DNA from 3 places in the Mesorhizobium sp. B2-4-14 genome. Region 3 is predicted to be linked to each of the others. Evidence: predicted binding sites of a transcription regulator. Region 3 holds the regulator's gene; each other region holds the start of a gene.

What was found. Region 3 encodes PhoB, which activates phosphate uptake and scavenging genes when phosphate is short. Its sites were predicted from a motif close to TGTCATNNANCTGTCAT; they were not measured.
Region 1: FJ938_RS03000 (DUF1045 domain-containing protein) is a predicted target of PhoB. The motif match lies at 1,568-1,584, and genes of this name have one in related genera.
Region 2: ppk2 (polyphosphate kinase 2) is a predicted target of PhoB. The motif match lies at 6,450-6,466, and genes of this name have one in related genera.

The regions. Positions count from the first base shown of each region.
Region 1 covers NZ_VFVA01000002.1:271,376-281,952, forward strand. The annotation lists gene iolE (myo-inosose-2 dehydratase) at 1-69, shown strand, start outside; gene FJ938_RS02990 (DUF3329 domain-containing protein) at 114-332, shown strand; gene iolB (5-deoxy-glucuronate isomerase) at 659-1,471, shown strand; gene FJ938_RS03000 (DUF1045 domain-containing protein) at 1,624-2,331, shown strand; gene FJ938_RS03005 (alpha-D-ribose 1-methylphosphonate 5-triphosphate diphosphatase) at 2,380-3,519, shown strand; gene phnN (phosphonate metabolism protein/1,5-bisphosphokinase (PRPP-forming) PhnN) at 3,516-4,145, shown strand; gene FJ938_RS03015 (MurR/RpiR family transcriptional regulator) at 4,339-5,256, shown strand; gene FJ938_RS03020 (extracellular solute-binding protein) at 5,348-6,352, shown strand; gene FJ938_RS03025 (ABC transporter permease subunit) at 6,369-8,198, shown strand; gene FJ938_RS03030 (ABC transporter ATP-binding protein) at 8,195-9,238, shown strand; gene FJ938_RS03035 (COG4280 domain-containing protein) at 9,315-10,070, shown strand; gene FJ938_RS03040 (hypothetical protein) at 10,067-10,282, shown strand; gene FJ938_RS03045 (ABC transporter permease) at 10,363-10,577, opposite strand, start outside.
Region 2 covers NZ_VFVA01000006.1:127,818-138,394, forward strand. The annotation lists gene FJ938_RS08155 (DUF6163 family protein) at 64-486, opposite strand; gene FJ938_RS08160 (enoyl-CoA hydratase/isomerase family protein) at 483-1,526, opposite strand; gene FJ938_RS08165 (DUF2066 domain-containing protein) at 1,714-2,535, shown strand; gene hemB (porphobilinogen synthase) at 2,665-3,696, shown strand; gene FJ938_RS08175 (glyoxalase superfamily protein) at 3,972-4,514, shown strand; gene FJ938_RS08180 (dihydrofolate reductase family protein) at 4,697-5,341, shown strand; gene ppk2 (polyphosphate kinase 2) at 5,424-6,344, opposite strand; gene FJ938_RS08190 (glycosyl transferase family 90) at 6,515-7,486, opposite strand; gene FJ938_RS08195 (glycosyl transferase family 90) at 7,641-8,612, opposite strand; gene FJ938_RS08200 (hypothetical protein) at 8,808-8,954, shown strand; gene FJ938_RS08205 (DUF982 domain-containing protein) at 9,006-9,266, opposite strand; gene FJ938_RS08210 (GntR family transcriptional regulator) at 9,367-10,032, opposite strand; gene FJ938_RS08215 (multidrug efflux MFS transporter) at 10,149-10,577, shown strand, end outside.
Region 3 covers NZ_VFVA01000039.1:4,516-15,092, forward strand. The annotation lists gene pstS (phosphate ABC transporter substrate-binding protein PstS) at 130-1,188, shown strand; gene pstC (phosphate ABC transporter permease subunit PstC) at 1,253-2,242, shown strand; gene pstA (phosphate ABC transporter permease PstA) at 2,246-3,097, shown strand; gene pstB (phosphate ABC transporter ATP-binding protein PstB) at 3,094-3,897, shown strand; gene phoU (phosphate signaling complex protein PhoU) at 3,923-4,630, shown strand; gene phoB (phosphate regulon transcriptional regulator PhoB) at 4,746-5,435, shown strand; gene FJ938_RS25045 (ROK family protein) at 5,448-6,692, opposite strand; gene xylF (D-xylose ABC transporter substrate-binding protein) at 6,961-8,001, shown strand; gene FJ938_RS25055 (sugar ABC transporter permease) at 8,244-9,599, shown strand; gene FJ938_RS25060 (ATP-binding cassette domain-containing protein) at 9,611-10,411, shown strand; gene FJ938_RS25065 (CHASE domain-containing protein) at 10,562-10,577, shown strand, end outside.

The sequences.
Region 1 (10,577 bases), on a different contig from region 3:
AATGAACTGATGCGGGTGATGACGGCGGCCGGTTACACGGTCGAAACGCAAGGTTTTCCGAATGCGTGAGTGCAGCGGTTCTCGGTGATGATACCTTGCTGTAGGCTGGCCGGATGAAAGATTCCGAACATCCCTTCTTCCGACCGCTGTGGCGGCGCGTCGCCGTCGTCGCGGTCTGCGTCCTCTGGTCAGTCATCGAATTCGCCACCGGCACGCCGTTCTGGGGCGTCATCGCGCTCGGCTTTGCCGGCTATGGCGTCTGGCAGTTTTTTTACCTCTACAAGCCGGCCGACGAGAGCAAGGCAACGGCCGAGCCCGAAGCGAAGGAGTGACTGATCCTATGCGTTGGCGATTAGCTTGGCCTCCGCAAATCTTCGGCCGGCGCCCTTCCAACTTCGTCATCCTAGGGCGAAGCAGGAGCGAAGCTCCGTCGCGGAGACCCTGGGATCCATGCCGTTACCTCGGCCGAAGGGCACAGCGGAGCGGAATTCTGCACCGTCACACCAGCTTCAAAGTCTTGGCATGGATCCTAGGGTCTGCGCTGCGTCGCTACGCTCCTTGCTGCGCCCTAGGATGACGAAGTTAGAAGCACTGCACCCTTTCAAACAGGCGGCTTGGCTTCAGGGAATCCTTCAAGCCAACGGAATAGGAGACAAAAATGTCGAAACTGCTGGTGAAGGCCGACAAGGGCCATGGCCGCGTTGCCCATGTGACGCCGAAAAGCGCCGGCTGGACGTATGTCGGTTTCGACCTGCATCGGCTGAAGCCGGGCGAAAGTGCCTCGGGCCAAACGGCCGATCGCGAGGTCTGCCTGGTGTTCGTGACCGGCAAGGGCACCGCCACCACCGGAGGCAAGTATCTTGGGGTGCTCGGCGAGCGAATGTCGCCCTTCGATGGCAAGCCGTGGTCGGTCTATGTTCCCGAGGGATCGGACTGGTCGGTAACGGCCGATACCGAGCTGGAACTGGCGGTCTGCTCGGCGCCGGGCCTGGGCGGCCGGTTGCCGGTTCGGGTGATCGGGCCGGACGATCTCGGCCAGGAGGTGCGCGGCAAGGGCACCAATACGCGCTACGTCACCAACATCCTGCCGGAAGGCAAGCCAGCGGACTCACTCCTGGTGGTCGAGGTCATCACGCCGGGCGGCCATACGTCGAGCTACCCGCCGCACAAGCATGACCAGGACAATCTGCCCGCCGAATCCTATCTCGAGGAAACCTACTATCACCGCCTCAACCCGCCGCAGGGCTTTGCCTTCCAGCGCGTCTATACCGACGCCGACAAGAATGGGCATCGCGCACTGGACGAGGCCATGGCGATCGAGGATGGCGACGTGGTGCTGGTGCCCAAGGGCTATCACCCCTGCGCCGCCTGCCACGGCTACGACCTCTACTATCTCAACGTCATGGCCGGACCAAAGCGGACGTGGAAATTCCACAATGCCCCCGAGCACGAATGGTTGATGAAGGCCTGAGAATCGGGGCGGGACCGGTGAAGCTATTGGTCCAGCTCGGAAAAATCGTCGGCTAAGGAACTGAAGGAGCGATTTGCCTTCGAAAACCCTTCAAAGCTTCGTCAATCCGTCATGGAAATCACCTATGGCAACGGATCTGATGAGGACTTGCCATGCGTTATGCCATCTATTTCGCCCCCCGGCAGGACGAACCGCTGGCGCGGATCGCCGCCAACTGGCTGGGCCGCGACCCGTTCGGCGCGGCGACAAAGCCGGTTGAGGCCGTGGCCGACCTTGCGGCGGCGGAAGTTGCTTTCCACACCGCTTCGGCGCGTCGCTATGGCTTCCACGCGACGCTGAAAGCCCCGTTCCGTCTTGCGGTGAACGAGACAGAGAGTTCGCTGCGCGCGGCACTCGACCAATTCGCCGAGGCGACGCCGGTGGTGACGATCCCGCGTCTCGTTGTCAGCCAGATCGACAGCTTTTTCGCGCTGGTGCCGGACGGTCCGCTGCCGCCGCTCAACCGCTTCGCCGACGACGTCGTGCGCGATTTCGACCGGTTCCGTGCGCCCCTGACCGAAGCCGAGATCGAACGGCGCAGTCCGGATTCGCTGAAGCCGGCCGAGTTCCGCAATCTCTGCCAGTGGGGTTACCCCTATGTCTTCGAGACGTTCCGCTTTCATATGACGCTGTCCGGGCGGGCAGGGCCACAGGAAAGCCCTCGTCTGCGCGCGGCAATCGACAGCCTGTTCGCGGATGTGCTTCGGCAGCCGGTGCTGGTGGATGGACTGACGCTGTTCGTCGAACCCGAACCAGGCGCGCCATTCCTGGTGCTTTCGCAGCACGCGCTGGGACGGCGCCCGACCAGAAAAACCGCCTGACCGCCTGCCGGAATAGCTCCGGCCGGAGATAACCGAGGACTGCCCGAAATGACCGCCGAGACTGTTCTTTCCAACGCCCGCATCGTGCTTGCCGACGAGATCGTCGAGGGTTCGCTGGTGCTGCGTGACGGCTTAATCACCGGCATCGATCCAGGTGCTGCCCGAACCGGCGACGACATGGGCGGCGACTATATAATTCCGGGACTGGTCGAACTGCACACAGATCATCTCGAGGGCCATTACGCGCCGCGGCCGAAGGTGCGCTGGAACCCTATCGCGGCCGTGCTCGCCCATGACGCGCAGGTCGCGACCGCCGGCATCACCACCGTGCTCGACGCCTTGCGGGTCGGCATGGATGAAGACGCCGACCTGACCTCGGACGACATCCGCAAGCTCGCCGATGCGATCGAGGACAGCGTGCGGGAAGACCGGCTGCGCGCCGACCACTTTATCCATCTGCGTTGCGAAGTTTCGGCGCCGGACTGCCTGCGGGCCTTTGCCAATTTCGAGACTGACGACCGGGTGAAATTGGCGTCGCTGATGGACCATGCGCCGGGCCAGCGCCAGTTCGTCAATCTCGAGACCTATGCCTATTATTACCAGCGCAAGCTGAAGCTGAGCGACCAGGACTTCCAGAAATTCTGCGAGAAGCGGATGGGCGAATCGGCAAGCAATTCCGGCCCAAACCGGGTCTTCATCGCGGCGGCCTGCCATGAGCGCGGCATCGTTCTGGCGAGCCATGACGATGCGACGACAAGCCATGTCGAGGAGGCGATCGAGCAAGGCGTCCGGGTCGCCGAGTTTCCGACCACCGAGGAAGCGGCGCGGGCTTCGAAAGCCGCCGGACTCGGCGTGCTGATGGGCGCGCCCAACGTCATGCGCGGAGGCTCGCATTCGGGCAATGTCTCGGCACGCACGCTGGCCGGCAACGGCCTGCTCGACATCCTGTCATCCGACTATATCCCCTTCAGCCTGATCCAGTCCGCCTTCTTCCTCGGCGACATGGTCGAAGGCATTTCGCTGCCGCAGGCGGTCGCCATGGTTTCGAAAAACCCGGCCGAAGCGATCGGTCTGACCGACCGCGGCATCATCGAACAGGGCCGCCGCGCCGATCTGGTGCGCGTGCGCGTCGACGATCATGTTCCGGTCGTGCGCACCGTATGGCGGCAGGGGCGCCGGGTCGCATGATGGTGTCCGCCTTGATCGAGCGTGAGTTGTCCGCCGAAACGTTCCCGATCCGCCATGGCGTGTTTGTAGCGGTCGTAGGCCCAAGCGGTGCCGGCAAGGACACGGTGATCGGCTACGCCCGCGCGCTTTTTGCCGACGAGAGCCGGCTGGAATTCGTGCGCCGCGTCATCACCAGGCCGAGCGATGCGGCGAGCGAGGATCACGACACGCTGGCCGATGCCGCCTTTGTCGAGGCCGAGGCCGACGGCGCCTTCGCCATCTCCTGGGAGGCGCATGGGTTGCGCTATGGCCTGCCCGCCGATGTCGACTGGTCGGTCGCCAATGGCCATGTTGCGGTGGCGAACGTGTCGCGCGCGATCATACCCTCCTTGCGCGAGCGCTACGCCAATCTGGCCATTGTCGAGATCACTGCTTCGCCTGACGTGCTGGCCGAGCGACTGGCGATGCGCGGCCGCGAATCGCGCGGCGAAGTGCTGGCCCGGCTGGCGCGCAGCGCCAATGTGACCTTGTCCGGTCCCGGCGTCACCACGATCGACAACAGCGGTCCGCGCGAGGCGGCTGGCGAGCGCTTCGCCGAACTGCTGCGCAAGGCAATGGCCTTTTCCGACATGTCGGGCATGATCTAGGCCCTCCGCCCTACAGCTCAATTTTCGCACCTCACGAGGCAACGGCCGCCGCTTCCGGCGGTTTGCGGCCGCTCGTCTTTCGGTAGGCAGACATGTTCGCCTGGGCCGACCGCCATTGTCACATCCTTGTAATAGACATTTCGGATGGTGGCGCCCGTTGCAATTGCTACAGCCAGAAAAATGACCGCCCGACATGACATATGATGCCTCGAAAGATCGGAAGGCGACGGTCGATGCCCGGGTCCAGGCGGCGCTAGAAAATCTGCCGCCCGCCGAGCAGCGCATGGCGCGGTTCTTCGTCGACCAGAAGCAGTCCGTCCTGCTGGGATCGGCCGCCGAGATCGCCGAATTGGCCGGCACCAGCGACGCCACCGTCGTTAGGACGGCGCGCTCGCTTGGCTTCGAAAGCCTCTCGGCGCTTCGCCAGATGCTGCTGTCGGACCTGACCGGCACGCCATCCCCCGGCAAGCGCCTGGCGCGCACCTTGCAGGAGACTGGCGACGACAGCGCCGGCGCGTTGCGACATGTGATCGACATCCACGAGAGCGTGCTCGACGTGCTGAAGCGTCCGGAGATGGCGGCCGCGTTCGAGCGCAGCATCGACATTCTGGCGCAGGCCAATCGCCGCCATGTCTTCGGCATCGGTCCATCGGGCGCCATGGCCGACTATGCCAGTTTGCAATTCAACCGGATTGGCCTGCCGACCAGCGCGCTGTCGGTATCGGGAATTGCGCTCGCCGACCGCCTGCTGTGGCTCGCCAAGGGCGACGCCGTGCTGATGATGGCCTATGCGCCGCTCTACCGCGAGGTCGAGATCATTCTCGAACAAGCCAGGCAGGTCGATGTCCCGGTCGTGCTCATCAGCGACAATCTGGCTCCACTGGTGTCCGGCAAGGTGGCCGAGACGCTGCCAATACCGCGCGGCAAGGCCGATCACCTGGCCATGCATGGCGGCACGATCGTGCTCATCGAAGCGATGATCATCGGGCTGGCGAAACGAAACAGCGAAGCCGCCTTTGATGCCCTCGAGCGGCTGAGCACGGTTCGTGGGGCGATCGACAAGGCATGGACAAAGCGCGGCGTCCGCAAGAATAATAACAATAAAAGCTAGAAACTCCTGCGCGTGACACAAAACATTCAATTTGTTCGTACATGATACAATGGGGCTTACTATGCCCATGGGAAATCCACTGGAGAACAAGATGAACGCCCGTACCATTTTCTGCTTCGCAATTGGCTTGAGCGCGCTGACCGCCGCAGCACCTGCTTCGGCATCAGACCTCGTGCTTTATGATGCGCTCGATTTCGCTGGCCCGGTGGCCAAGGCCTTCCAGGCCAAGACCGGTCTCACGGTCGACGTCGTCGAGCCTGGCAGCACCGGCGAGACGCTGGGCAAGATCGCTGCCGAAGGCAGCAACCCGCAGTTCGATATCGTCTGGCTCGACGGCTCCGCCGTCATGGAGCGCATGGCGGCCGACCACGTGCTGCAGGCGATTCCCGCTGCCGCCTACGATAAGGTGGCATTCACCGATCTCGGCAAGTCGCTGATCCCGCAGAGCCACGCTTTCCTGCCGACCGGCACCAGCACCACGGCCATCGAGGTCAACACCAAGAAAGTACCCGCCGACAAGCTGCCCAAGTCGTGGGCCGATCTTCAGTCCTTCGCAGGCAAGGTCGCGGCCAAGGATCCCAATCTGTCGGGCCCTGCCTATCAATGGCTGGCCGGCTTCTTTCAGACCAACGGCCTCGACGCCGGCAAGGCCCTGTTGACCAAGACGCTGACCAACAAGTCCCTGTCGGGCCTGTCGAGCGGCGGCAAGGTGAACAAGGCGGTGCTGACCGGCGATGCCTCGGTCGGCATCAATCAAGACAGCGCCATCTTCTCGAAGATCGCCGCCGGCGAACCCGTCGTCGCGGTCTATCCAAGCGAAGGTTCGGTGTCGCTGCCGCAGGGCCTCGGCATCAGCGCCAAGACCCAGCACATGGATGCGGCGCGGAAATTCATCGACTTCGTCACCAGCGCCGAAGGCCAGGCCGCCATGCAGAATGGCGACGATACCGACTTCTTCTACATCCCGATCATCAAGGGCATCAACGCCAAGCCGGGCCGTGAAACGAACATCACCTACACGCATCTCGACGATGCCGTGGCCTCCGCTCACGAGACCGAGTGGAAGCAGTGGTATAAGGCCAATTTCGTCCAGTGACCCGGCTGTTCGGGAAATGACGATCGTCCAGCATTCCGGCGCCGCGGCTTTTGCCCGCGGCGCCGGCGCCAGAAAACCGCCGCTGGGCCGTCTGTCGTCGCTCGCCCGCTATGGCGGTCCACTTGCGGTTTACGCCGTGTTTGGCCTGCTGATCGGATTGCCGCTTGCCCTGGTGCTGGTTCAGGCGGTCATGCCCGGCCTGTTTGCCGCGCAAGATGCCAGCAGCGGCCTGAGTTTCGAGCCGCTGGCCCGCGTCTTCAACTCGCCCTATGTCGCGGGCTCTGTCCTGCATTCGCTTGAACTCGGCATGCTCGTCGCCTGCACCACGACGGCGCTGGGTGGCGCCTTCGCGGTCCTGGTCCAGCGCTGCGACATTCCGGGGCGGACAGCGATTTCAATCGTGCCGTGGCTGGTTTTCCTGACGCCGTCCTATCTCAAGGCGCTCGCCTGGGTGCTGCTGATGTCCTCCGGCGGTTACCTGGCGCAGTTCGGGCTGCTGCCTGCCGCGCTGGGCTCGGCTTTTTTCGGCCTGGCCGGCCTGGTGTTTGTCCACACGCTCAGCCTGTTTCCGCTGGCCGCCTTCATCATCGGCAGCGCGCTCGCCGGCCTGGGCAGCGAACTGGAGGATGCCGCGCGGCTCTCCGGTGCCACGCCACTCAGGATCTGGCTCCGCATCAACGGCCCCTTGCTGGCGCCGGCCATCGCCTTGAGCTTCATCGCCACCTTCGCCGAGGTGCTGTCCGACTTCGGCCTGGCCTCGACCATCGCCAGAATGTCGAATTTCGGCGTGCTGACCTACGGCATCTACGCCGCCGCCAGCGACTACCCCGTCGACTTTCCCGCCGCCGGCGCCCAGGCGCTCATCCTGCTCAGCCTTGTGCTGCTCGTCGTGGTGGCGGACAGGCTGCTGCGCCGCCGCGCCGACCCGCGCCTGATCTCCGGCCGCGCAAGGCCCGCCCGGCTTTACAATCTCGGGGCGTGGCGCTGGCTTGCCATGGCGGCGGCCCTGGCCATCGCTTTCCTCGCACTGGCATTGCCGCTTGCCGCGATCGCGGCACGCGCCCTGACGCAGACGCTGGGTCACGGGCTCATCTGGAGCAACTTCACCAGTGCCAATGTGGTGGCGGCGCTCAGCCTGAACACCGCGGCCAATGACGGCCTGTTGCGCAGCCTCTTTTACGCCGGGCTGACGGCGCTTATCGCCAGTTCGCTTGCCCTACTCCTGTCGGCGCAACTCGATCGCGCGGGCCCGGTGCTGCGCAGCGCCGTCGTCGGCCTGTCGCTGGGATCGGTGGCGATACCGGGCATCGTGCTCGGCTTCGGCTATATCCTGGTCTGGAATCGCCTGCCGGGGTTCCGCGACTGGCCGTTTCCCCACTATGGCGACGGCTCGCTGCTGGTTATGGGCTATGTCGCGGCAGCACTTCCCTACTGTCTGGTGGTGATCCTTTCAGCCATCGGCCAGTTGGCACCGAGCCTGACGGACGCGGCGCGCCTGCATGGCGTCGGGACAATCCGGCGACTGCTGGCGATCACCTTGCCGCTGGTGCTGCTGAGCGTGGTGACGGCCTTTCTGCTGACGTTCATCCGCACCGTATTCGAGTTGCCCATCTCGCAGATGCTCATTCCGCAGAGCGGGCCGCCGGCGCCGACGCTCATCCTGAAACTGTTCAGCCACGATCGTGATGGGCTGGCATCGGCGATCGCGCTGGTCGCCATGGCGGCCGCCGGCATCGGTGCCGCGCTGGTCTGGTACCCGCTTCGGCGGTTCGTCAAACCGCGTCGAAGTGTGGGCTATACCGGCGTGGGCAGCGGTCAAGCCGCGAGAACGGGAACCTTGTCATGACCGCCTCCCTGCATTGTGCCGGCATCTGCAAATCGCTCGGTGGACGTCCGGTCCTGAGCGACCTCAATCTCAAGATCGATGCCGGCGAAGTGGTGTCGCTTCTTGGCGCCAGCGGCTCCGGCAAGACCACGCTCCTGCGCATCATCGCTGGGCTGGTCGAACCCGAAAGCGGATCGATCACGCTGGACGGGCGTGTCGTGTGGAGCGAAACGTCGGTCATCCCCGCCGAGAAGCGGCGGATCGGCATGGTTTTCCAGGACTATGCGCTGTGGCCGCACATGACGGTCGCCAACAATCTGGCCTTCGGGCTGCGCTCACAGCGGCTTTCGGATCGCGACATCGCCCAGCGGCTCGCCCACGCGCTCGACGTCACCCGCCTTGCTCCCTACAGGGATCGTTACCCGACCGAACTGTCCGGCGGCCAGCAGCAGCGGGTCGCCATCGCGCGTTGCCTTGCGGCGCGTCCAGCGCTGATGCTGTTCGATGAGCCGCTGAGCAATCTCGACGCGGCCCTGCGCGAGGATATGCGCATCGAGATGATGGAACTGGTGCGCCGCGAGGCCATCACCGTCGTCTATGTGACGCATGACCAGGCGGAGGCGATGGCGGTCTCCGACCGCATCGCCATCATGCGGGCAGGCGAGATCGTCCAGTTCGATACACCACGTGCGATCTACGAGGCGCCCGCCGATTCCTTCGTGGCCAGCTTCATCGGCGGCTTTTCGATCGTTCACGGACAGGTCCGTGACGAACGCTTCACAATCGCCGAGAGCGACGCCGAAACCGTGCGCACGCCGGGCGCACGCCCTGGCGCCGGCATGCTCGTCATCCGTCCCGAAGACGCACGCCCGGCCAACGCCTATCCGGACAACCGTCTGCAGGGCAAGGTTCTGTCGAGCGCCTTCCAGGGCCGATGCTGGCGGCTGGCGGTCGACCTCGGCCCCCACCGCGTGCGGCTCGATTGGCCCGAAGCGCCGCCGGTTGGCGCTTCGCTTGCTTTTTCGCTGCCGCCGGAGCGCTGTGTGGTGCTGACCGCATAGTGATGCTAACCACGATGCCGAATGTGGAAACGGCCTTTCAAAAGTTCATGATCAAACGAAGACACAGGGCGCCTTCATGCAGACACTGACACCCATTCTCTCGACGGTCACGGCGGCATTTCTCGCCTCCTTGGTCGAGGTCGTCGAGGCCTTCACCATCGTGCTCGCGGTCGGGGTGACACGCAGCTGGCGCCCGGCCCTGACCGGCGCCGCCCTGGCGCTGGCGGTGCTGGCGGCCCTGGTACTGGCGTTCGGCCCGCTGCTGGCGCTGGTGCCGATCTCCACGCTGCAGTTCGTTGTTGGGGTGCTGCTGATCCTGTTCGGCATGCGCTGGCTGCGAAAGGCCATCCTGCGCAGTGTCGGCGTGATCGCCCTGCATGACGAGGAGGCGGCCTTTGCCAAGGAAACCGCCGCCCTGAACCGGCAGGCCAATGACCGCCGCGCCGACTATCTTGCCGGTCTGGCGTCGTTCAAGGCGGTGCTGCTCGAAGGCGTCGAGGTGGTGTTCATCGTCATTGCCGTCGGTGCCGCGCACGGGCAGACGCTCTACGCCAGCCTGGGTGCGCTGGCGGCCTTCGTCCTGGTGATGCTTGTCGGCCTTGCCGTGCACCGGCCGCTGGCGCGCGTTCCGGAGAATGCACTCAAATTCGTGGTCGGTCTGATGCTGACCAGCTTCGGCATCTTCTGGACCGGCGAAGGCATCGGCGCCGACTGGCCAGGCGCCGATCTCGCCCTGCTCGCCATCTTCGCCATCATCGCGGTGGCGTCCTTCGCCATGGTGCGCTGGTTGCGCATTACCCACCCCGCAGCCGCTGGAGGGCTCGTCCGATGAACGTCATTCGTCTTATCGCCAAGGAATTCTTCGGCATGTTCGTCGATGACGGCAATCTGGCGCTGCTGGCGCTGGTGCTGGTGGCCGCCGTGCTTGCGGCGGTGAAGCTGCTGGCACTGCCGCCGTTGCTCGGCGGCGCGTTGCTGCTGGTCGGCTGTCTCGCCATCCTGTTGCAAAGCGTTCGCCGCGCCGCAAGCGCGACCAACCGGTAGCTCCGACAGGCACGCGGCTGAAGCCTGACGGGCTCAGCCGCGCAAGGTGCGGGCAAGCGCGGCGCAGAGTGGCAGGGATGTTACTCAGCGGCCGCGCCAGCTATGGTCTTGCGGCTGGCGTCGATCATGCGCCGCCGGGCCCGGAACACGCCCCATTGCTGGTCGACGAGCACGCCGATGAGGATAACGCCACCCATCACCGCGAAGTTGAGGGAGGACGGAATGCCGAGCAGGTTGACGAGGTTCTGCAACTCCTGCAGCAGCACGGTGCCGAGGAGGACGCCGATCAGCGAGC
Region 2 (10,577 bases), on a different contig from region 3:
ATTTAGGCAATGATCGCGGGGCTGGATTCAGGCGGCCGCCAAGTCATCAATGGCCGCAAAGGCTTAGTGCCGTACGGGGCGTTTCTGCAGGTAGATGACGACGCGAAAGACGATGTAGAGCAGCGCCACCGCCGCATGCGAGACGACGATCAGCAGCCGATGGCCGAAAAGCTCGGGAAAACCGGCATACATGACGGTCTCGGTGACCGCGCAGATGAACCAGATCACCGGGCCCCAGGAGGCCAGCATCCACAGCCCCGCGGCGGCGAAGGGAAAAAACACGGCGAGCATCACCGTCGCCACCTGCCAGTGCACCGGCATGAGATCGAAGCGCCACAGCGAGCCTGGATAGAAGCCGATCAGCTTGATCCAGTACAGTATGCCGAAGAGCAGGCAGTAGCCCGCGATGACGCGCTGGAACCAGGCGAAGATCACCTCGACCGTCGAGGGCTGAAGCACGACGCGTCTCGACGTCACTTCGCTCATGTCAGGAGCTCCCGTTCACCGAGCGGGGCGAAATAGGCATCGATATCGGCCTCACGGACCGCGTCAAGACTTGGCGGCCGCCATTGCGGTTTCGATCCCTTGTCGATGATGGCGGCGCGGATGCCTTCGTAGAAATCGTGGCCGGCAAGCATGCGGTTGACGATACGGAACTCCATCTTCATGCAGTCGTCCATCGACAATGTCAGCCCGGCGCTGATTTGCCGCCAGGCGACGCGAAGGCTGGTCGGCGAGCGCGTGCGGATCGTCGCCAGCGTCTTTGCCGCGAATTCGTCGGTGCTTGCCGCGCGGTCCAGGCTGTCGATGACATCCTGCAGCGACGGCTGGGCGAAATGGCGCGATATCGCTCCCAGGATCGGCCTTTCGGTCTCCCGCTTCGCCGGAACAAGGAAACCGCGCAGCACCGATTCCGGATCGCCAGTCAGCGCCAGCCGGTCGAGGAAGCTTACCTGGTCCTCGGCCTTGATGGTGTGGGTGGCCAGACCCGACCACAGCGCATCGCCATAGCGGATGCGGTTGCCGGTCAGCGCCAGATACATGCCGAAGGAGCCGCCAAGATCGGGCAGCAAATGGCTGGCGCCGACATCGGGGAAAAAACCTATGCCGACCTCCGGCATGGCGAACTGGGCATTCTCCGTCATCACCCGGTGCGAACCGTGAAAGGAAATGCCGACGCCGCCCCCCATGACGATGCCGTCGATGAGCGCCACATAAGGTTTGCGGAAGCTGTTGATGCGGGCGTTCAGCCGATACTCATCGGCGAAGAACTCGACCGGCGGCTTTCCAGCCCGGCCGGCTTCGTAGATGTGGAGGATATCGCCTCCGGCCGAAAACGCCCTGCCCTCTGCCTTGATGACGACGACGTCCACGCCGTCATCGCGCTCCCAGGCATGCAGCGCCTTGCCCAGTGCCTTGACCATGCGATGGGTGACGGCATTGAGCGCCTGCGGCCGTGTCAGCGTCACGACACCGGCTCTGCCCAACCGTTCGAAGCGAATTTCGTCGCCTCCACCAAAATCCATTGCCAGAGAATCCCTTCCCCGCGCCTGCGGGACTGAAGTGCTAAAGGCGGCGCATGGGTGCGTCAATGGCAGCAGCCTCTTCGCCGCGGTCTTGGCGGCTGGCGGCAGCCGATGCTACGAAGATCGCCGCCATTCAAAGCGACGCGCCGATATCAAGCGCGCAGACGGGATCGGGGGACAGTTGGGCATGTCCGGATTTCTTCGTACCGCGCTTTTCACGATCGGACTTGTGATCGCAGGCCTTGTACCGCGCGCCGCATACGCCGTCACGGCCGACGAACTCTACCAGTCGAAGACCATCGTCACCGGCCAGGGCGAAGCGAACCGCCAGATAGGCTTCAGAGACTGCCTGGATCGGGTTCTAGTCAGGGTTTCAGGCGATCAGCGGCTGCTGAAAAAACCAGAAATGGCGGATCTGCGCAACAAGGCTGGCAGCTTCGTCGATTCCTTCCGCTACCGCGACCGGCTGCAAGGCATTCCGATCCATGACGAGCAAGGCACGCATGACCGGCCACACGATCTCACCTGTCTCTACAAGCCTGATATCCTCGACAAGGTGCTGGCGTCGCTTGGCAGCAAACCCTGGCTTGGTGAGCGGCCGACACTCACCGTCTTTCTCGCCACCGAACAGGGCGCTCGGCATTTCGTGCTGAGCGCCGGGGAAAAGCGTGGCGAGACGATGCGCGAATCCTTCGCCGATGCCGCCGGTCCGATGCTGATGCATGTCGTGTTTCCGAAGGCTGCGCAGCTTGCCGGCCTGGACGAAACAGCGCTGGGCTCCGCCGATATGGCAAGGCTGGACCGACTGGCCAAACAGACCGGCGGCACCCAAGCGCTCGCCGGCAGCATGGTATGGAGCGACAAAGAGCTCGGCTGGATCGCCGATTGGCGACTGGCCGATCACGGCAAGACCTATCGTTGGCAGGTACGTGGCGTCAGCTTCGACGAGGCGTTTCGTGTGGCCATCAGCGGTGCGGCGCAGATTCTGTCCGGAAACGGGCAGCCTTGAGGGATCCGCGCCCTTATCTGAGCGCCGGCACTTTCTCCGCGAACGGAGAAACGAAAAGCTGGCACAAACGTGTCGCATTGGTCAGGGCCAAGCGCTCGTGGTAAAAGCCGGCTATCCGGAGTTTTGGCAATGAACAAATTCACCCCGACAAAGCCAGCCGGCGCGCGCAGCGTCGACGACGTCACCGGCAGCCGCCGCCTGCGCCGCATGCGCAAGGCCGACTGGTCGCGCCGGCTCGTGCAGGAGAACCGGCTTTCAGTCGACGACCTGATCTGGCCGATCTTCGTCGTCGGGGGCAGTAATGTGCGCGAGCCGATCGCCGCCATGCCAGGCGTCTTCCGCCTGTCGGTCGATCTCGCCGTCAAGGAGGCCGAACGCGCGGCCAAGCTCGGCATACCGGCACTCGCCACTTTCCCCAATGTCGAGCTGGGCCTGCGCGACCAGACCGGCTCGCATATCCTCGACCCGGAAAACATCATCAACCGCGCCACCCGCGCCATAAAGAGCGCAGTGCCCGAGATCGGCATCATCACCGACGCCGCGCTCGATCCGTTCACCAGCCACGGCCATGACGGCATCCTGCGCGACGGCATCATCGTCAACGACGAAACGGTGGAACAGGTCGCGGCGGCGGCCGTCATCCAGGCGGCGGCGGGCGCCGATATCATCGCGCCATCCGACATGATGGATGGCCGCATCGGTGCCATCCGCGACGCGCTAGACGCCAACGGCTTTCAGGACGTGGCGATCATGTCCTACGCGACCAAGTTCGCGTCGGCCTTCTATGGCCCTTATCGCGAGGCGGTCGGCACCGCCGGCCTGCTCAAGGGCGACAAGAAGACCTACTATATCGACCACGCCAATTCGGACGAGGCGGTACGCGAGGCCGAGCAGGACCTCGCCGAGGGCGCCGACATGCTGATGGTCAAGCCCGGCCTGCCCTATCTCGACATCATCCGCCGGCTGAAGGACGAATTCCAGATGCCGACCTTCGCCTACCAGGTCTCGGGCGAATATTCGATGATCAAGGCAGCGGGCGCCAATGGCTGGATCGATGGCGAGAAGGCGATGCTGGAATCGCTGCTCGCCTTCAAGCGTGCAGGCTGCGACGGCATCCTGACCTATTTCGCGCCCGAAGTGGCCGTGATGCTGAAGGGGTAACTTCGCCCCTCAGCCACCGCACCGCGACCTTCCAGGTCTTGCCATGACGGCATCGCTTCGGAGCCGGCTGGCATCTCTGGCGAATTCCCGCTGACAAAGTGGACCAGTTGCGGCTATGATGCCGACACGGCCGGAGGCGGCCGGCAGCCCGCAGCTCGCCAAGAGGCATGGCGAACGCCTCCAGAGGATGCTTCCTGACCCGTTTCACCGTCGGGCGAAGGCGTTGGGCAATGCGGGCACTGACGAAGACTTCGCCGTGACCCGAGGAAACGGACATGCTTGCCTATCGCGATGCCATGACCATGGCGAAAGCCATGCGGGACGCGCTTGCCGACCACGACCTGACGATCAGCCACAGCGAGGCCCTGGAAATCGTCGCGCGCCAGTTCGGACTGGCGAACTGGAATATCCTGTCGGCAAAGATCGAAGCGCCGCTCGCGAGGCAGGAGACGATCATCTTCGAACGGACGGCGCCAATCGTGCGCATCTTCGACGTCGCGAAGGCGCACGAATTCTACCTCGGCTTCCTCGGTTTCACCGTGGACTGGGAACACCGCTACGGCGACCATTTCCCACTGTACACTCAGGTGTCGCGTGGCAATCTCGTCCTGCACCTGTCCGAACACGCCGGCGACGCGACGCCGGGCGGCAACATGGTTGTCTACATGAAGGGCGTCCGCGACTTCCATGAGGAGCTTGCGGGCAAGGATTACCGCTATATGAAACCCGGCTTGGAAGACGAGGACGGGCGGCTGACGGTGGAGGTCATCGACCCGTTCAGCAACCACATCCGCTTCATGGAGCTCGTCAGCGAATGAGTTGGTGTGGCAACCGTCGGCGGCGGCTTGCCATCATTAATCGTCACGAGGCAAGTCCGGACATCGCTTGACCGCGGGTCCGGACACGCATTATTCGCATCTCGAAGATACCACTTGCAATTTGCAATCGGTTTGCTACAAAAAACTGCTTGCATAACACAACTGATTATCGAGGAGATTTCATCTCCAAGCTGCGTGTCAATGCATTCTCCCTATCGCTCGACGGCTTTGGGGCCGGTCTCAGCCAGGACTTGGAGAATCCGCTCGGTGTCGGCGGAAAATCGCTGCACAAATGGGCGTTCACCACGCGGACCTTCCGCAAGATGTTCGGCGAGGAAGGCGGCGCCACCGGCGTCGACGAGGATTTCGCCGCGCGCAGCTTCGAAAATGTCGGCGCCTGGATCTTGGGCCGCAACATGTTCGGACCCATCCGCGGCCCTTGGAAGGACGAGAGCTGGAAGGGCTGGTGGGGCGACAACCCGCCCTATCACGTGCCGGTCTTCGTGCTGACCCACCATGCGCGTGAGCCCGTCGTCATGGAAGGCGGCACGACCTTTTACTTCGTCACCGAGGGTATTCATTCGGCGCTTGAGCAAGCGAAGGCCGCGGCTGATGGAGAGGATGTGCGGGTCGGTGGCGGCGTCGCGACAATCAGGCAATATCTGGAGCAGAAACTTATCGACGAGATGCATCTGGCGATCTCGCCCGTGCTGATCGGCGCAGGCGAAAACCTTCTGGCCGGCCTCGACATGCCGAAACTCGGCTATCAATGCAGCGAACAGGTCGCTTCGCCGCACGCCATGCATGTGGTCATTAAACGGGCATAGCCGCAACTCCGGTCATTGGCGAAACCCGCAGGTGCAAGCCTCTTTCTCTCCGTCACTATACGGGGAGAGACGGAAATGCGCCTCAATATTTCTCCGGCACGTAAAGTTCTCGCGGCAGAACCTGGCGCTCGTATTCCGGGTTGAACACGCGCTCGGGCAGTGTGATCTCCTCGTGCGGCACATCTTCATACGGCATCTGCTTCAAAAGATGATCGATGCAGTTGAGCCGCGCGCGCTTCTTGTCGTTGCCCTCGACGATGAACCAGGGCGCTTCGGGAATGTTGGTGCGGGCGAAGGTTTCTTCCTTGGCCTTGGTGTATTGCTCCCAGCGCACACGCGACTGGAGATCCATGGGCGACAGCTTCCACTGCTTCATCGGATCGTGGATGCGCATCAGGAAGCGCATCTGCTGTTCCTCATCGGTGATCGAGAACCAGTATTTGACCACGGTGATGCCCGAGCGCACCAGCATGCGCTCGAACTCCGGCACGTCGTGGAAGAACTCCTCGACCTGCTCGTGCGAAGCAAAGCCCATCACCCGTTCGACGCCGGAACGGTTGTACCAGGAGCGATCGAACAGTACGATCTCGCCGCCTGCCGGCAGGTGCGGGACATAGCGCTGGAAATACCATTGCGACTTCTCGCGCTCGGTCGGCGCCGGCAATGCCACGACGCGGCAGATGCGCGGATTGAGCCGCTGGGTGATGCGCTTGATGACGCCGCCCTTGCCGGCGGAGTCACGGCCCTCGAAAATCACCACCAGCTTCTTCTTGTGATAGGCGACCCAGGACTGGAGTTTGATCAATTCGGACTGCAGGGTGATCAGGTCGCGAAAATACTGCATGCGATCGATCGAAGGCGGATGCGAGTTCTTGTAGATCTTGGCGATCTCCATCGACAGCGCCGGCTCCGACATTTCGAGTTCATAATCTTCGTCGAGCGTGTCGGCGAGCTCGGCTTCGAGCCAGTCCTTGGCGGGAGAATTCTGTTTTAGCTCGGTCATGTCAGCTGCTCCGCTTGCAAACCCTGTCGGTTCCGGACGGTGTTCCCATTGCTGGCCCAGCGGCCTTGATGGAAACACCTGAGCCGACTTCAATATAGGCCGGCAATGACGGTTTTATTGCAACCCAGGCGTGATTGCAGCCACTGCGGCTGACCGAAGGCGCGTGACGCCTAACCTTCGATGAACCGCCAGAGTTCGGGGTCGGGTTCGATCTGACCGCTGAGCACGAAATATTTGTAGAGCACGAGCAGGGAGATCGCCTGCTCGTCTCGCTCATTGGAAAATTTGCGGCAATAGGCGTTGGCTGCGGCGATGATGCGCTCCGCCGCCGCCGGGTGCGCTTCGAAATAGCGCACCTTTTCGCCGAGATCGGCGAAATCCGGATCGAGTGGCACATAGTGGACATTGGCTTCGAGTTGGCTCTCCGCGAACCATGTCTCGTAGGTCGGCGGCGGCATCAGGCAGAGCGAGTTCGAATTCATGATCCATTTGAGGTTGGTCGCCACGTCATTGCCCTCGAGCGAGACGATGTAGCGGTAGCGCAGATGCTGGCTGATGCTGAGAAAGGGCTTGCTGTATTCGGCCGGAGCACTTCGCTTGTGCGAACCCACGTCGCAGAAAGGCAGGTCGCGCGCTGCGTCCAGAAACCGTGTCCTGATCGGATTGTTGAGATCGCCGCGCCAGATCACGACCGGCAGCTTGTCGGCAAAGGCGACCGCGTCGTCCGGCATGTAAAAGTGGCGGAACTTGTTGAACTTCAGGATGACCGCGTTGCTGTTGTCGGCGCGGATCGGCCGATCCTTGACGAGTGTCGGCACCTTCGGCACATGCCTGACGTCGCCAAACTCCAGGTCGAGGAGCAATGCCCGATCGAAATAACGGGCGAACTCCTTCAGGTCGTAATAGTACATGCTCGGCTCAAACGGCATCTTGTCGATGCGCACCGCATCCGGGCTTGGCATAAAGGTGCCCTGCAGTTTGTTGTAGTCATTCAACCGCCGGTGCACGGCCTCATCCGAGAGCCTGGCCTGCTCCAGGCGGGCCGCCAGCCGTCGTCGGAAGAGGACCTGGGGGGCGATATCGCGCATGACGTTTCGCGCATAGTAGAAAACCTTCTGCGTCGTTCGTTTTATGGTGGCCATCGTACCACGTTGATATCAGGACAAACGCGACCAAAACACCCGGCAGCCCGAGATAGTTCCCGCGCCATGCTCACACGTCATTGTGCCAGGCATTTCGCAACCCGGTGTCATCCAAACGCGAGACCAATGGCGTCGACGCCAATGTCGCCGGCGACTAGCCCGTTATGTAACGCCAGACCTCGGCATCGGGCTTGATCTGGCCGCTGAGCACGAAATATTTGTAGAGCACCAGCAGCGAGATCGCCTGCTCCGTCTGTTCGTTGTCGAATATCCGGCAATAGGCGTTCGCGGCCGCAATGATGCGCTCGGCCTTCGCCGGGTGCCGTTCGAAATAGGCCACATGTTCGGCCAGGTTCGAGAAATCCGCTTCAAGCGGTACATAATGGACATTGGGCTCGAGCAGCCGTTCCGCGAACCACGTTTCATAGGTCGGCGGCGGCATCAGGCAGAGCGACTTCGAGTTCATGATCCATTTGAGATTAGTCGCCACGTCATTGCCTTCGAGCGAGACGATGTAGCGATAACGCTGCTGCTGGCTGATGCTGAGAAAGGGCTTGGCGTATTCGGCCGGAGCGTTCGGCTTGTGCGAGCCGGCATCGCAGAACGACAGCTCGCACACAGCCTTCAGAAATCTTGTCCTGATCGGATTGTTGAGATCGCCGCGCCAGACCACCGCAGGCAGCTTGTCGGTAAACGAAATGGCGTCGGCCGGCATCTGGAAGTGACGAAACTTGTCGAGCTTCATGATGACCGCGTTCTTGTCATCATCACGGATCGGCCGGTCCTTCACGATCGACGGCACCTTCGGCACATTCCTGACGTCGCCGAACTCCAGGTCGATGAGCAATCCGGGATCGAAGTAGCGGGCAAATTCCTTCAGGTCGTAATAGTACATGGTCGGCGTGAAGGGCAGCTTGCCGACGCGCACCGCATTCGCGCTTGGCGTGAAACCATCCTGCAGCTTGTTGTAGTAGTTCAACCGCCGGCGCGCCGCCTCATCGGAAAGCCTCGCCTTTTCCAGGCGAATGCCCAACCTGCGTCTGAACAATGCTTGCGGAACGGCATCGCGCGCAACGTTTCGCGCATAAAAGAAGACCTTTGCCGACGTCCGCGCAATTGTGGCCATGGTTCACTTGATCAAACGGGCAGCTCTCAAGACGCTGGCGCCCTGGCGTTTCCTACATCATTGTGGCGCCCATCTGGCAAAGCCCCGGCATATCTTCGACGTCAGCACCCACGCACTGTCGTTTCAGCTGTTGTGTTTGACGGCTAATGCTCCTAGGCAGGTTCAGAGCCGCAAGGCAGGTCAAAGGGAGCCGATATGGCGCGAGCACCGAACTACGATCAGGAACGCAAGGAACGCGACCGGCAGAAAGCGGCCAAAAAGGCCGAGAAGCTGGCGGCCAAGGTTGCCGCGCGGGAGCGGTCGAAGCCCGAGGCCAAAGTCGAAGCCGAAACAGGGGAATGACGGCAACAGGCCCGCGATTGCCGGCTCCGTCTTAACGCATGTCGCGCCGCGTCAGGCGGGCGCCTTGTCGCTGATGAATACATCCACTTCACGCGCCGCGGCGATGAAGGCGCGCCGGGCATTCATGGCCGGCTTGTCGCCGGCCAGCGCGTCGTGGCAGGCCTGAAGTGCCGCGCGATGCTTGGGACTGCGCTTGCCGGGCCAGCTGTTGAGGAGGTAATCGGAAGCCTCCCTCGCCGAACGCAAGAGCTGAGTGCTTCCTGCGGTGACGGACTTGACGGTCACCGGCGTTTCAAATCGGTTGTTTTCCATCGCCGCTCTTACGCCATCGGCGCCCATGAAGCGAGGCCGAAAGTGCACTCCGCGTCCGGACACCGCTTTTTGCCCGGCGAGTGCCCTGCCGGTCAGGCCGCTAAGCGGCGACGACTGCAAATCCCCTGGCGCGAAGACCGCGCCGATCGTTGGCAAGCGACGCTACCAGCCGGTCGCGGCTGCCGATGATGTGGGCTGAAAGCCGGCGCGCCGCTTCATCGGCGTCGCCAAGCCGTGTTGCCGCCAGAATGGCGCGATGTTCGGCCCAGGCGCGGCCAAGGGCTGCTTCGTCGCGCACCTCCAGCCAGCGAGCACGCGACAGGCGCGTCATGGCATCGCGCACCGCCCTGAACAGGAATTCGTTGCCCGACAGCCGCGCCAGCTCGATGTGAAAATCCATGCCGACACGGTGCCATTCCTCGCGCGAAGTGTTTTCGTCGCAGGAATCGAGCATCGCCTCGATGACGTCGATGGCGCTCCTTTCGTCGTACGCGCATGTCAACCTCAGGGCCGCGACCTCGACCGCTTCGCGATAGACCGCGATCTGCTCAAGCTCGGCCAGGTTGATAGGCGAGACCGTCCAGCCGCGCCCGTCCCTGCCGACAAGACCCTCGGTCTCCAGCCGCAGCAGTGCTGCCCTGACCGGCGTGCGCGAGGCGCCGAAGCGGCCTTCGACCCATCGCTCGGTCAATTTCTCGCCGGGACCGATTTCGAGCCCCAGGATCATTTCGCGCAACTGTCGTTCGACATTCTGCATTTGCGACATCGCGCTGCCTTTTCTGAAGCCGCATTGACAGCGGCCGGGTCGGAGTTCATGACGGATACCGATTTGGTATCCCAAAGTGGTATCCGCAACAAGTGCTGACACCGAGCAGGCAGGGCATGACACAGGAAGACGCTCAACAAAGCGGTTACAGCATCCACTGGCGGCGCAATCTTGCCGTCTGTTTCGCGGGCTCGTTCAGCACGCTCATCGCCATGACGCTGCTTTTGCCCTTCCTGCCGCTTTACGTCGAACAGCTCGGCGCACAGGGCCATGTGGCGATCGTGCAGTGGTCCGGCATCGCCTATGGCGCCACCTTTTTCGCCGCCGCCCTTGTCGCGCCGTTGTGGGGCCGGCTGGGCGACCGCTATGGCCGCAAGGTGGTGCTGGTGCGCGCCAGCTTCGGCATGGCGATCTGCATGTCATTGACGGGTATGGTCGAGACGGTCTGGCAATTGGTGTTGCTGCGCCTGCTGATCGGCTTTGCCGGCGGCTATTCCTCCGGTTCGACCATTCTGGTGGCCATGCAGACACCCAAGGACCGCTCC
Region 3 (10,577 bases):
CCGCGCCGGCGACGCGTTACCCGGTTGACACGAAACTGTCATGCGACTGTTATAATCGAAGGCTATTGGCCTCAGCGGGCGCCGGCAAAAGGGCGCCGAGAGACCATCTTCCGAACAGGAGCAGGCCACATGAGACATTTCATCCGCTCGGCGGCCGTTGCGATTGCAATGGCTGCGGCGTCCACCTTCACCATGTCCGCAGCGTTTGCGGCTGATATCTCCGGCGCTGGCGCCACTTTCCCCTACCCGATCTACGCGAAGTGGGCCGACGCCTACAAGAAAGAGACCGGCATCGGCCTCAACTACCAGTCGATCGGTTCCGGCGGCGGCGTCAAGCAGATCAAGGCCAAGACCGTTACCTTCGGCGCTTCCGACGCGCCGCTGAAGGGTGAAGACCTCAACTCCACCGGTCTCGCCCAGTTCCCGATGGTGATGGGTGGCATCGTGCCCGTCGTCAATCTCAAAGGCATCAAGCCGGGCGAACTCGTTCTCGACGGCACGACGCTGGCTGATATCTTCCTCGGCAAGATCACCAACTGGAACGACGAGGCGATCAAGAAGCTCAATCCCAAGGCCAAGCTGCCAGACCAGGCGATTGCCGTTGTCCACCGTTCGGACGGCTCGGGCACCACGTTCAACTTCAGCTACTATCTCGCCGACGTGAACGCCGACTGGAAGTCGAAGGTTGGCGTCAACAGCGCGCTCGAGTGGCCGGTGGGTATCGGCGCCAAGGGCAATGAAGGCGTTGCCAACAACGTGTCGCAGACCGGCGGCGCCATCGGCTATGTCGAATACGCATATGCCAAGCAGAACAAGCTGACTTACACCGACATGATCAACAAGGACGGCAAGAAGATCGAGCCGACCGCGAAGGCGTTCTCGGCCGCGGCGGCCAATGCCGACTGGAACTCACAGCCGGGTTATGGCGTCATTCTCGCCAACCAGCCGGGCGCCGAGTCCTGGCCGATGACGTCCGCGACCTGGATCCTGCTGTACAAGAAGCCCGATGACGCCGCGGCGACCAGCGAAGCGCTCAAGTTCTTTGCCTGGTCCTATGCGAAGGGCGACAAGATGGCGGGTGAACTGGACTACGTTCCGATGCCGGACAAGGTCGTCAAGAGCGTCGAGGAAATGTGGAGCAAGGACATCGTCGGCAGCGACGGCAAGTCGCTCTACGCCGCCAAGTAACTCTCTTTGTCGAAGGGAGGACGCCTTTGGCGTCCTCCCATTTCTTTCGAATACGAGGGGCTAGATGACCACCGTTTCAGAAGCTACGCCGTTATCGAGCGTCATGCGGTCCAGGGATGCGACAGTGCGGCGCTTCGCCTTCACGGACATGGTGTTTCGGGAGGCTACACGCTCTTCTGCCGTCCTCGTCCTGCTCATCCTCAGCGGCGTCGCCATCTCGTTGTTTGCCGGCTCATGGGAAGCCCTGTCTAAGTTCGGCTTTTCCTTCCTGACGACCGAGGCATGGAACCCGGTCACCGAGAATTTCGGCGCCCTGTCGCCGATCTACGGCACCATCGTCACGTCAGCCATCGCAATTCTGATCGCCGTTCCCATCGGCATCGGCATCGCCGTCTTTCTTACCGAACTTTGCCCGCGGCCGCTGCGGCGCCCGATCGGCATCGCCGTCGAGCTTCTGGCCGGCATCCCTTCGATCATCTACGGCATCTGGGGCCTGTTCGTGTTCGCACCGTTCCTGCAGACGACGATACAGCCTTTCATCATCGACATCTTTCACAACGTGCCCGGGCTCTCCAGCCTGTTCGCCGGCCCGCCCTATGGCATCGGCCTACTGACGTCGTCGCTGATCCTGGCCATCATGGTGCTGCCGTTCATCACCTCGATCACCAAGGACGTGTTCGACACAGTGCCGGCGGTGCTGAAGGAATCGGCCTACGGCATCGGCTGCACAACCTGGGAAGTCACGCGGCGCGTGGTCATTCCCTACACCCGTGTCGGCATTATGGGCGGCGTTATGCTCGGCCTCGGCCGCGCGCTCGGCGAAACCATGGCGGTGACCTTCGTCATCGGCAACGCGCATCGTATCAGCGCCTCGCTGTTCGCGCCGGCGACGACGATCTCCGCGACGATCGCCAATGAATTCACCGAAGCCGACGGCCAACTCTACACCTCTTCACTGGTGGCGCTCGGCCTGATCCTCTTCGTCATCACCTTCATTATCCTTGCCATCGCACGCTACATGCTGATGCGCATCGATGCCCGCACGGGAGCCTGACCGATGTCGACGACCCTGGCACTCCATAACAGGCGCAAGAGAAGGAACGGCGTGATGATGGCGCTCTGCGTCGCCGCCGCCGGCATCGGCCTTGCCTGGCTGGCGCTGATCCTCGGCGCCCTGGTCTACAAGGGCCTGTCCGGCGTTTCGCTGGCGGTCTTCACCGAGATGACGCCACCGCCCGGCGATGCCGGCGGCCTGCTCAACGCCATCTATGGCAGCATCGTGATGACCGTCATCGGCGTCATCGTCGGCACGCCGATCGGTGTGCTGGCCGGTACTTACATGGCCGAATACGGACGCTTCTCGAAGCTGACCACGGTGGTGCGTTTCATCAACGACATCCTGCTGTCGGCGCCGTCGATCGTTATCGGCCTGTTCGTCTATGAGTTGCTGGTGCGGCCGATGGGGCACTTCTCCGCCATCGCCGGCGCCGTCGCGCTGGCCATCCTGGTCATCCCGGTCGTGGTGCGCACCACAGAGGACATGCTCAACCTGGTGCCGAACGCCTTGCGCGAGGCAGGCACCGCGATCGGCGCACCGCGCTGGGTGGTCATCCGCTCTGTCGCCTACCGCGCCGCACTTTCCGGCATCGTCACCGGCATATTGCTGGCCATCGCCCGCATCTCCGGCGAGACGGCGCCGCTGCTCTTCACCGCGCTCAACAACCAGTTCTGGTCAAGCAATCTCAACGCGCCGATGGCCAGCCTGCCTGTCACCATCTTCCAGTTCGCTCTCAGCCCTTACGAGGAATGGCAGCAGCTGGCGTGGACCGGCGCACTTATAATCACCCTAACGGTTCTCGGGCTGAGCATCTTCGCCCGCAGCCTTACCGGACGCAGAGAGGACAGATGAAACCGATGTTGTCCACCGAGTTGAACGTGGCCGAGGCTGCCGTGGAAAAGGCCAAGATCGAGGTCAAGAACCTCAATTTCTACTACGGCCAGTCGAAGGCGCTGAAGGACATCAGCCTGTCGCTGCCCGAGCGCAGTGTCACCGCCTTCATCGGCCCTTCGGGCTGCGGAAAGTCGACGCTGCTGCGCGTCTTCAACCGCATCTACGAGCTCTACCCGAGGCAGAGCGCCGAGGGTCAGGTGCTGCTTGACGGCCGGAACATTCTCGACCGCTCGCAGGACCTCAACCTGCTGCGCACCAAGATCGGCATGGTGTTCCAGAAGCCGACGCCGTTTCCGATGTCGATCTATGAAAACATCGCGTTCGGCGTCAGGCTCTATGAGAAGATCAGCAAGGCCGAGATGGACGGCCGTGTCGAGCAGGCGCTGAAGCGCGCGGCTCTGTGGACCGAGGTCAAGGACAAGCTCAACGCCAGCGGCCTCAGCCTTTCGGGCGGCCAGCAGCAGCGTCTTTGCATCGCCCGCACCGTGGCGGTGAAGCCGGAGGTCATCCTGCTCGACGAGCCGGCATCGGCGCTCGACCCGCTGTCGACCGCCAAGATCGAGGAATTGATCGACGAGCTGCAAGCCGACTACACGATCGTCATCGTCACCCACAACATGCAGCAGGCGGCGCGCGTGTCGCGCCAGACGGCTTTCATGTATCTGGGCGAGCTGGTCGAGTTCGATCGTACGGAGAAGATCTTCACATCGCCCCGCGAGAAGCGCACGCAGGACTATATCACCGGCCGCTTCGGCTGATCTCACGCATACGAGGACCAGGATCATGGCCGAACACACAGTCGCTTCTTTCGACGAGGATCTCGGACAGATCAGCAGGCTGATCAGCGACATGGGCGATCTCGCCAGCTCGATGGTCGGCGGCGCCACCAAGGCGCTGCTGAACTCCGACAACGCGCTGGCACAGCGCGTTGTCTCCGACGACGTCATCATGGACGCGCGCCAGCGCGAACTCGACGACCGCGCCATCACGCTGATCGCCAAGCGCCAGCCGATGGCCGACGATCTGCGGCATGTCGTCGGGTCGATCCGCATGGCCGGTGACCTCGAACGCATTGGCGACCTTGCCAAGAACATCGCCAAGCGCGTCGGTACGGTCGGCCTGTCCACCACGCCGCGCGACCTGTCGCATTCCATCGACGCCATGGCGCAGCTGGTGCTGATCCAGGTGCAGGGCGTGATCGAGGAGTATGCGGCGCACGATGCCGAGGCCCTTGCCAAGCTGCGCGCCGATGACGAACGTATCGACGTCAAATACACCTCCGTGTTCCGCGAACTTCTCACCTACATGATGGAGGATCCGCGCAACATCACGGCTTGCACGCATCTGTTGTTCTGCGCCAAGAATCTCGAGCGCATCGGCGACCATGTGACCAACATCGCCGAGAATGCCTACTATGTGCTGACCGGTACGCAGCTGCCCGCGAATCGTCCGAAGCAGGACGAAACGGCGATGTCGGCGCCGGCGGCTTGATCGTCAGAGCGGTTCACCGTTTTACGGAAAACCGCTCTCTCTCTTGTTTCCATGCAATTCCGGACGGAAAACCGCTTCACACTTTTCCTGGAATTGCCTTAGAGGTGACCAGTCGATGATCGCGCCACGCATCATGGTGGTGGAGGATGAGGAGCCACTCGGCGTGCTCCTCCGCTACAATCTGGAATCGGAAGGCTACCAGGTCGAGGTGGTCCCGCGCGGCGACGAGGCGGAGATTCGCCTGCAGGAGAACGTCCCCGACCTCCTGGTGCTCGACTGGATGGTGCCGGCGGTGTCCGGGATCGAACTCTGTCGCCGGCTAAGGATGCGGCCCGAGACCGAGCGGCTGCCGATCATCATGCTGACGGCGCGCGGCGAGGAAAGCGACCGCGTGCGCGGCCTTTCGACCGGCGCCGACGATTATCTGGTCAAGCCGTTCTCGACACCGGAATTCATGGCCAGGGTCAAGGCGCTGCTGCGCCGCGCCAAGCCGGAAGTGCTGTCCAGCGTGCTCAAGGTGGGCGACATCGTGCTCGACCGCGAATCACATCGCGTCTACCGCAAGAAGAGCGAGATCCGGCTCGGGCCGACCGAATTCCGCCTGCTCGAATTCATGATGCGTCATCCCGGCCGGGTGTTTTCGCGCAGCCAGCTGCTCGACAATGTTTGGGGGGAGACGATCTATATCGACGAGCGCACGGTGGATGTGCATGTCGGCCGGTTGCGCAAGGCGGTCAATAACGGCCGCATGCCCGACGTCATCCGCACCATTCGTGGTGCGGGGTATGCAATCCGCGAGGATTGAGCGCGACTTTATTCAGGCCACGTTCTTCCCGGAGCCGGCTTTCGCCTGCATGCCCGGCGCGAAAATCTCCTGGTCGACGAAGGTCAGCGCCCGCATGGCGCAGCCCTCGCGGATCAGCGGCAACTCGTTGGGCTCGGTGTCGAAGGAAATCGATTTCGAGTGCTGGCCGCCGGCGGTCTGGGCGATGGCCTCGCGCAATGCCGGCTCGATCAGGTCGAAGGCGGCGGCGCTGACGCCGACCATGGCGACGGGGGCGGGATCGATCAGCGCGAACAGGCTGCCGAGGCCGTAGCCCAGCGCCTCGCCGGCCCTGCGGTAGGCCTCCCGCTCGGGCCCGTCCGTTTGCCGCGCCGTCGCCGCCAGCGCCCGCATCTGCGCGTCGCTGACATCGGCGACCGGCTCGGTGTCCTCGCTGAGCTGCCTGGCGTTGCGCCAGATGGCGTAATTGCCGGCATAGGCTTCGACGCAGCCGCGCCGCCCGCAGCGGCAGAGCGCGCCGCCTGGCCGATGGATCATATGGCCGAATTCGCCGCCCGAGGAATGGGTGCCGGTGAAGAGCTCGCCCTTCAGCACCAGGCCCATGCCGATACCGTGCGAAAGGAGAATGGCGATGAAGTCGTCGCGGTAGCGCTCCGGATCGCGCCAGCGCAGCGCCACCGCCATCATGTTGCAGTCATTCTCCACGGTGGCGGGGATGCCGAACTCGGCTTCGAGTATGTCGGCGAAGGCGATGTCGGTCTGCGGCGTGATGGGCGACCACAGCATTGCCCGGGCATCGGTGTCGGTGATGCCCTGGATCGCCAGCGCGATGCGGGCGACGCTGCGCACGTCGAGGTCGGGATCCTCTAGGCGCCGCCGCACGATGGCGACGCATTCGCCGATCAGTGCATCGCGCGACATGGTCAGCGTATCCAGCCGGCGCTGTTCCTCTGATATGACCTGGCCGGCATAGTCGATGACGGCGACGGACAGGAAATTCAGCGACAGCACCACGGTCATCACCGTTGCGGCTTCCGGATTGAGGCCAAGCCCGACCTGCGGCCTGCCGCGTTTGAGCGCGCCGGCCTCGCTCGGCTTGCCTTCGGCCAGGATACCTTCGCCGATCAGATCAGAGGAAATCGCCGATATGGTGGAGTGGCTGAGGCCGGTGGTCGCGGCTATTTCGGTGCGCGAGGGCTGGCCGGCCCGGCGCACGGCCGCAATCACCATTGCGCGGTTGCGCCGGCGCAGATCGTCGTGGCGGATTCCGACCGACATGCCTTTCCAATATCCTCCCGGTCGCCGCAGCTCGTCGTGCCCCTCGAACACTGCGGCAACAGATCAAATACTGGCAGAAGCGGCCGGCGATGTCATTTATTTATTGCGGGGCTCGAAAAAAGTTCTCGGGCCTCAAAATCCATCAGAATCATTGTTGACAGCCTTCCGGCGATGCATCACTATTTTTTTTGAGGCTCGAAAAAATAGAGCCTTTGTGCCGGCCTTCGGGTCAGTTTGGTCGCGCCATACGCGGCGCAGGGAGGATATCATGAAGAGATTCGCAGTCGCCATCCTGGCGGGTGTCGCCATGTCACTGACGCTCGCGTCGGTCGCGCAGGCGAAGGGCAAGGTCATCGGCGTTTCTTGGTCCAACTTCCAGGAAGAGCGCTGGAAGACCGACGAGGCCGCCATGAAGAAGGCGATCGAGGCCGCAGGCGACAAGTACATCTCCGCCGACGCACAGTCCAATCCGGGCAAGCAGCTCACCGATGTCGAGAGCCTGATCTCGCAGGGCGCCAATTCGCTGATCATCCTGGCGCAGGATGCCTCGGCCATCGGCCCGGCCGTCCAGAAGGCGCTGGATGAAGGCATTCCGGTCGTCGGCTATGACCGCCTGATCGAGAACAAGGACGTCTTCTACCTGACCTTCGACAACAAGGAAGTCGGCCGCATGCAGGCCCGCGCGGTGTTCAAGGTCAAGCCGGAAGGCAACTATGTCTTCATCAAGGGCTCGGGTGCCGATCCGAATGCCGACTTCCTGTTCTCGGGCTCGATGGAAGTGTTCAAGCCGGCCATCGATAGCGGCAAGATCAAGAATGTCGGCGAGGCCTATACGGACGGCTGGCTGCCCGCCAACGCCCAGAAGAACATGGAGCAGTTCCTGACCGCCAACGACAACAAGGTCGACGCCGTGGTCGCCGCCAATGACGGCACCGCCGGCGGCGTCGTCGCGGCACTCACGGCGCAAGGCCTTGCTGGCACCGTGCCGGTGTCGGGCCAGGACGGCGACCATGCCGCGCTGAACCGCATCGCGCTCGGCACCCAGACCGTGTCGGTGTGGAAGGACGCGCGCGAGCTCGGCAGGAACGCCGCCGAGATCGCCTCGCAACTGGCGGACGGCAAGAAGATGACCGACATTGCCGGCGTGAAGGACTTCACGACGCCTGGCGGCAACACCGTCAAGTCGCTGTTCCTGACCCCGGTCGCCATCACCAAGGACAATCTCAACGTCGTCATCGATGCCGGCTGGATCAAGAAGGACGAAGTCTGCGCGGGCGTCGCCGCCGGCACCGTCGCGGCCTGCAACTAAGCTGGCCTGTTTCTCTCAGATATAGACGCCGCGGCCCTGGAACGGTTCAGTGTTTCTTGAATCGCTGAACCGTTCCAGCCCATTGTTTCCCGCAATTCCGGACGGAAACCGCCACGCACTTTCCTGGAATTGCCTCAAAGCCGCGGCGTTTTCTCAAAAAGATTTGTGTTTCCGCATCAGGCGGATAGCTTCTAGGCTAGGCTCCGGCGTCCGCGCCAGACGGCGGCCAGTGGGAGGAAATCATGACCGACACGACGTCCAACCCGCCGCAGGTCGATACCGCACGCGCCTCAGAACTCGGCGCGGTCGCCCGCTTCCTGAAGGCAACCGAGATCGACACCCGCATGCTCGGCATGATCGGCGCCCTGTTGCTGATCTGGGTCGGGCTGCACGTGATTTCGAGCCTGCGTCTGGGCGTCAATCCGCTCGATTTCGACAGCCGCACCTTCCTCACGCCGCGCAATCTATGGAACCTCTCCGTACAAAGCTCCGCGGTCGCCATCATGGCCTGCGGCATGGTGCTGGTCATCGTCATGCGCAACATCGACCTGTCCGTCGGCTCGGCCGAGGGCCTGATCGGCATGGTCATGGGTTTTGCCCAGGTGCATTTCCTGGTTCGGTTCGTCGGGCTTGAACTCGGCAATCCGTGGATCTGGGTGCTCGCGCTTGTCATCGGCCTGGTCCTGGGCCTGCTGATCGGCGCCTTCCAGGGCTTCATCATCGCCTATCTCGAAGTGCCCGCCTTCATCGTCACGCTCGGCGGCCTGCTGGTCTGGCGCGGCGCTGCCTGGTGGGTCACCAGCGGCCAGACCGTGGCGCCGCTCGACGCCACCTTCCAGCTGATGGGAGGCGGGCCGGCGGGATCGATCGGCGCCACCTGGAGCTGGATCGTCGGCATCGTCGCCTGCCTCGCCGTGGTGTTTGCGCTTTTCAACGGGCGGGTGCAACGCAAGCGCTTCCGTTTCCCGCTGCGCCCGATCTGGGCCGAGACGCTGCTTGGCGCCGTCACCTGCGCCGCCATCATGGGCGCGGTGTGGCTGGCCAACTCCTATCCGTGGCCGATCGGCATCGTGAACAGATACGCCGCCGCCAACAACATCACCGTGCCCGAGGGCGGCCTGTTCATCGCTCACGGCATCGCCATTCCGGTGCTGATGGCGGTTGCGGTCGGGCTGATCATGACCTTCATCACCAACCGCACCCGTTTCGGCCGCTATGTCTTTGCCATCGGCGGCAATCCGGAGGCCGCCAATCTCGCCGGCATCAACACGCGCTGGATCACCATGAAGGTGTTCATGATCATGGGCGTGCTGGCCACGATCGCCGCCGCGATTTCGTCGGCCCGGCAAAACTCGTCCACCAATGTGCTTGGAACATTGGACGAGCTGCTCGTCATCGCTGCGGCCGTCATCGGCGGCACGTCGCTTGCCGGCGGTTCGGGAACGATCATCGGCGCCATGCTCGGCGCGCTGCTGATGCAGTCGCTGCAATCCGGCATGGTGCTGCTCGGTGTCGACTCGCCGCTGCAGAGCATCGTCGTCGGCGCCGTGCTGGTCATCGCCGTCTGGCTCGACACCGTCTATCGCAAGCGGGTTTAGAGGATACGATCATGGCTGACAAAACCGTACCCGCCGGCCCGCCGCTGGTCGACATGCGCAACATCTCGATCGCCTTTGGCGGCATCCGGGCCGTCGACGACGCCTCGATCGATCTTTTCCCCGGCGAGGTCGTGGCGCTGCTCGGCCACAACGGCGCCGGCAAGTCGACGCTGATCAAGATTCTCTCCGGCGCCTACAAGCGCGACGCCGGGCAGATCTTCGTCAATGGCGAGGAAGCCACGATCACCAACCCGCGAGATGCCAAGAAATACGGCATCGAGACGATCTACCAGACGCTGGCGCTGGCCGACAATGTCGACTCCGCCGCCAATTTGTTTCTCGGCCGCGAGCTGATGACCGCCTGGGGCACGCTCGACGACGTTGCGATGGAGGCCGAGGCGCGCAAGGTGATGGGGCGCCTCAATCCCCGCTTCCAGCGCTTCAAGGAGCCGGTCATAAAGCTGTCAGGTGGGCAGCGGCAGTCGGTGGCGATCGCACGCGCGATCCTGTTCAACGCCCGCATCCTGATCATGGACGAGCCGACCGCGGCGCTTGGGCCCCAGGAAACGGCACAGGTCGGCGAACTGGTCAGGCAGCTCAAGTCCGATGGCATCGGCATCTTCCTGATCAGCCACGACATCCACGATGTGTTCGAACTGGCCGACCGGGTCTGCGTGATGAAGAACGGCCAGGTCGTCGGCACCGCGCGTACCACGGATGTAACCCAGGACGAGGTGCTCGGCATGATCATCCTGGGCAAATGTCCTCCTGGCGCCATTCCCGGACCGGGTGCGCTGAAGATCGCCGCCTGAGGCCTATCGGTCGCGCCCGGCATTGGCGGACCAGGCCCGCGTTGCCGCTCATGTGATATGCCAGTGATCGCGATGGCTTGGCCTGGCCATTGTGTTGGCCCGGCGACTTGCCCATAAAGGTCCGGTATTGCCCATGGACCGCATCATCCGTTGAAGAGACTTTTTC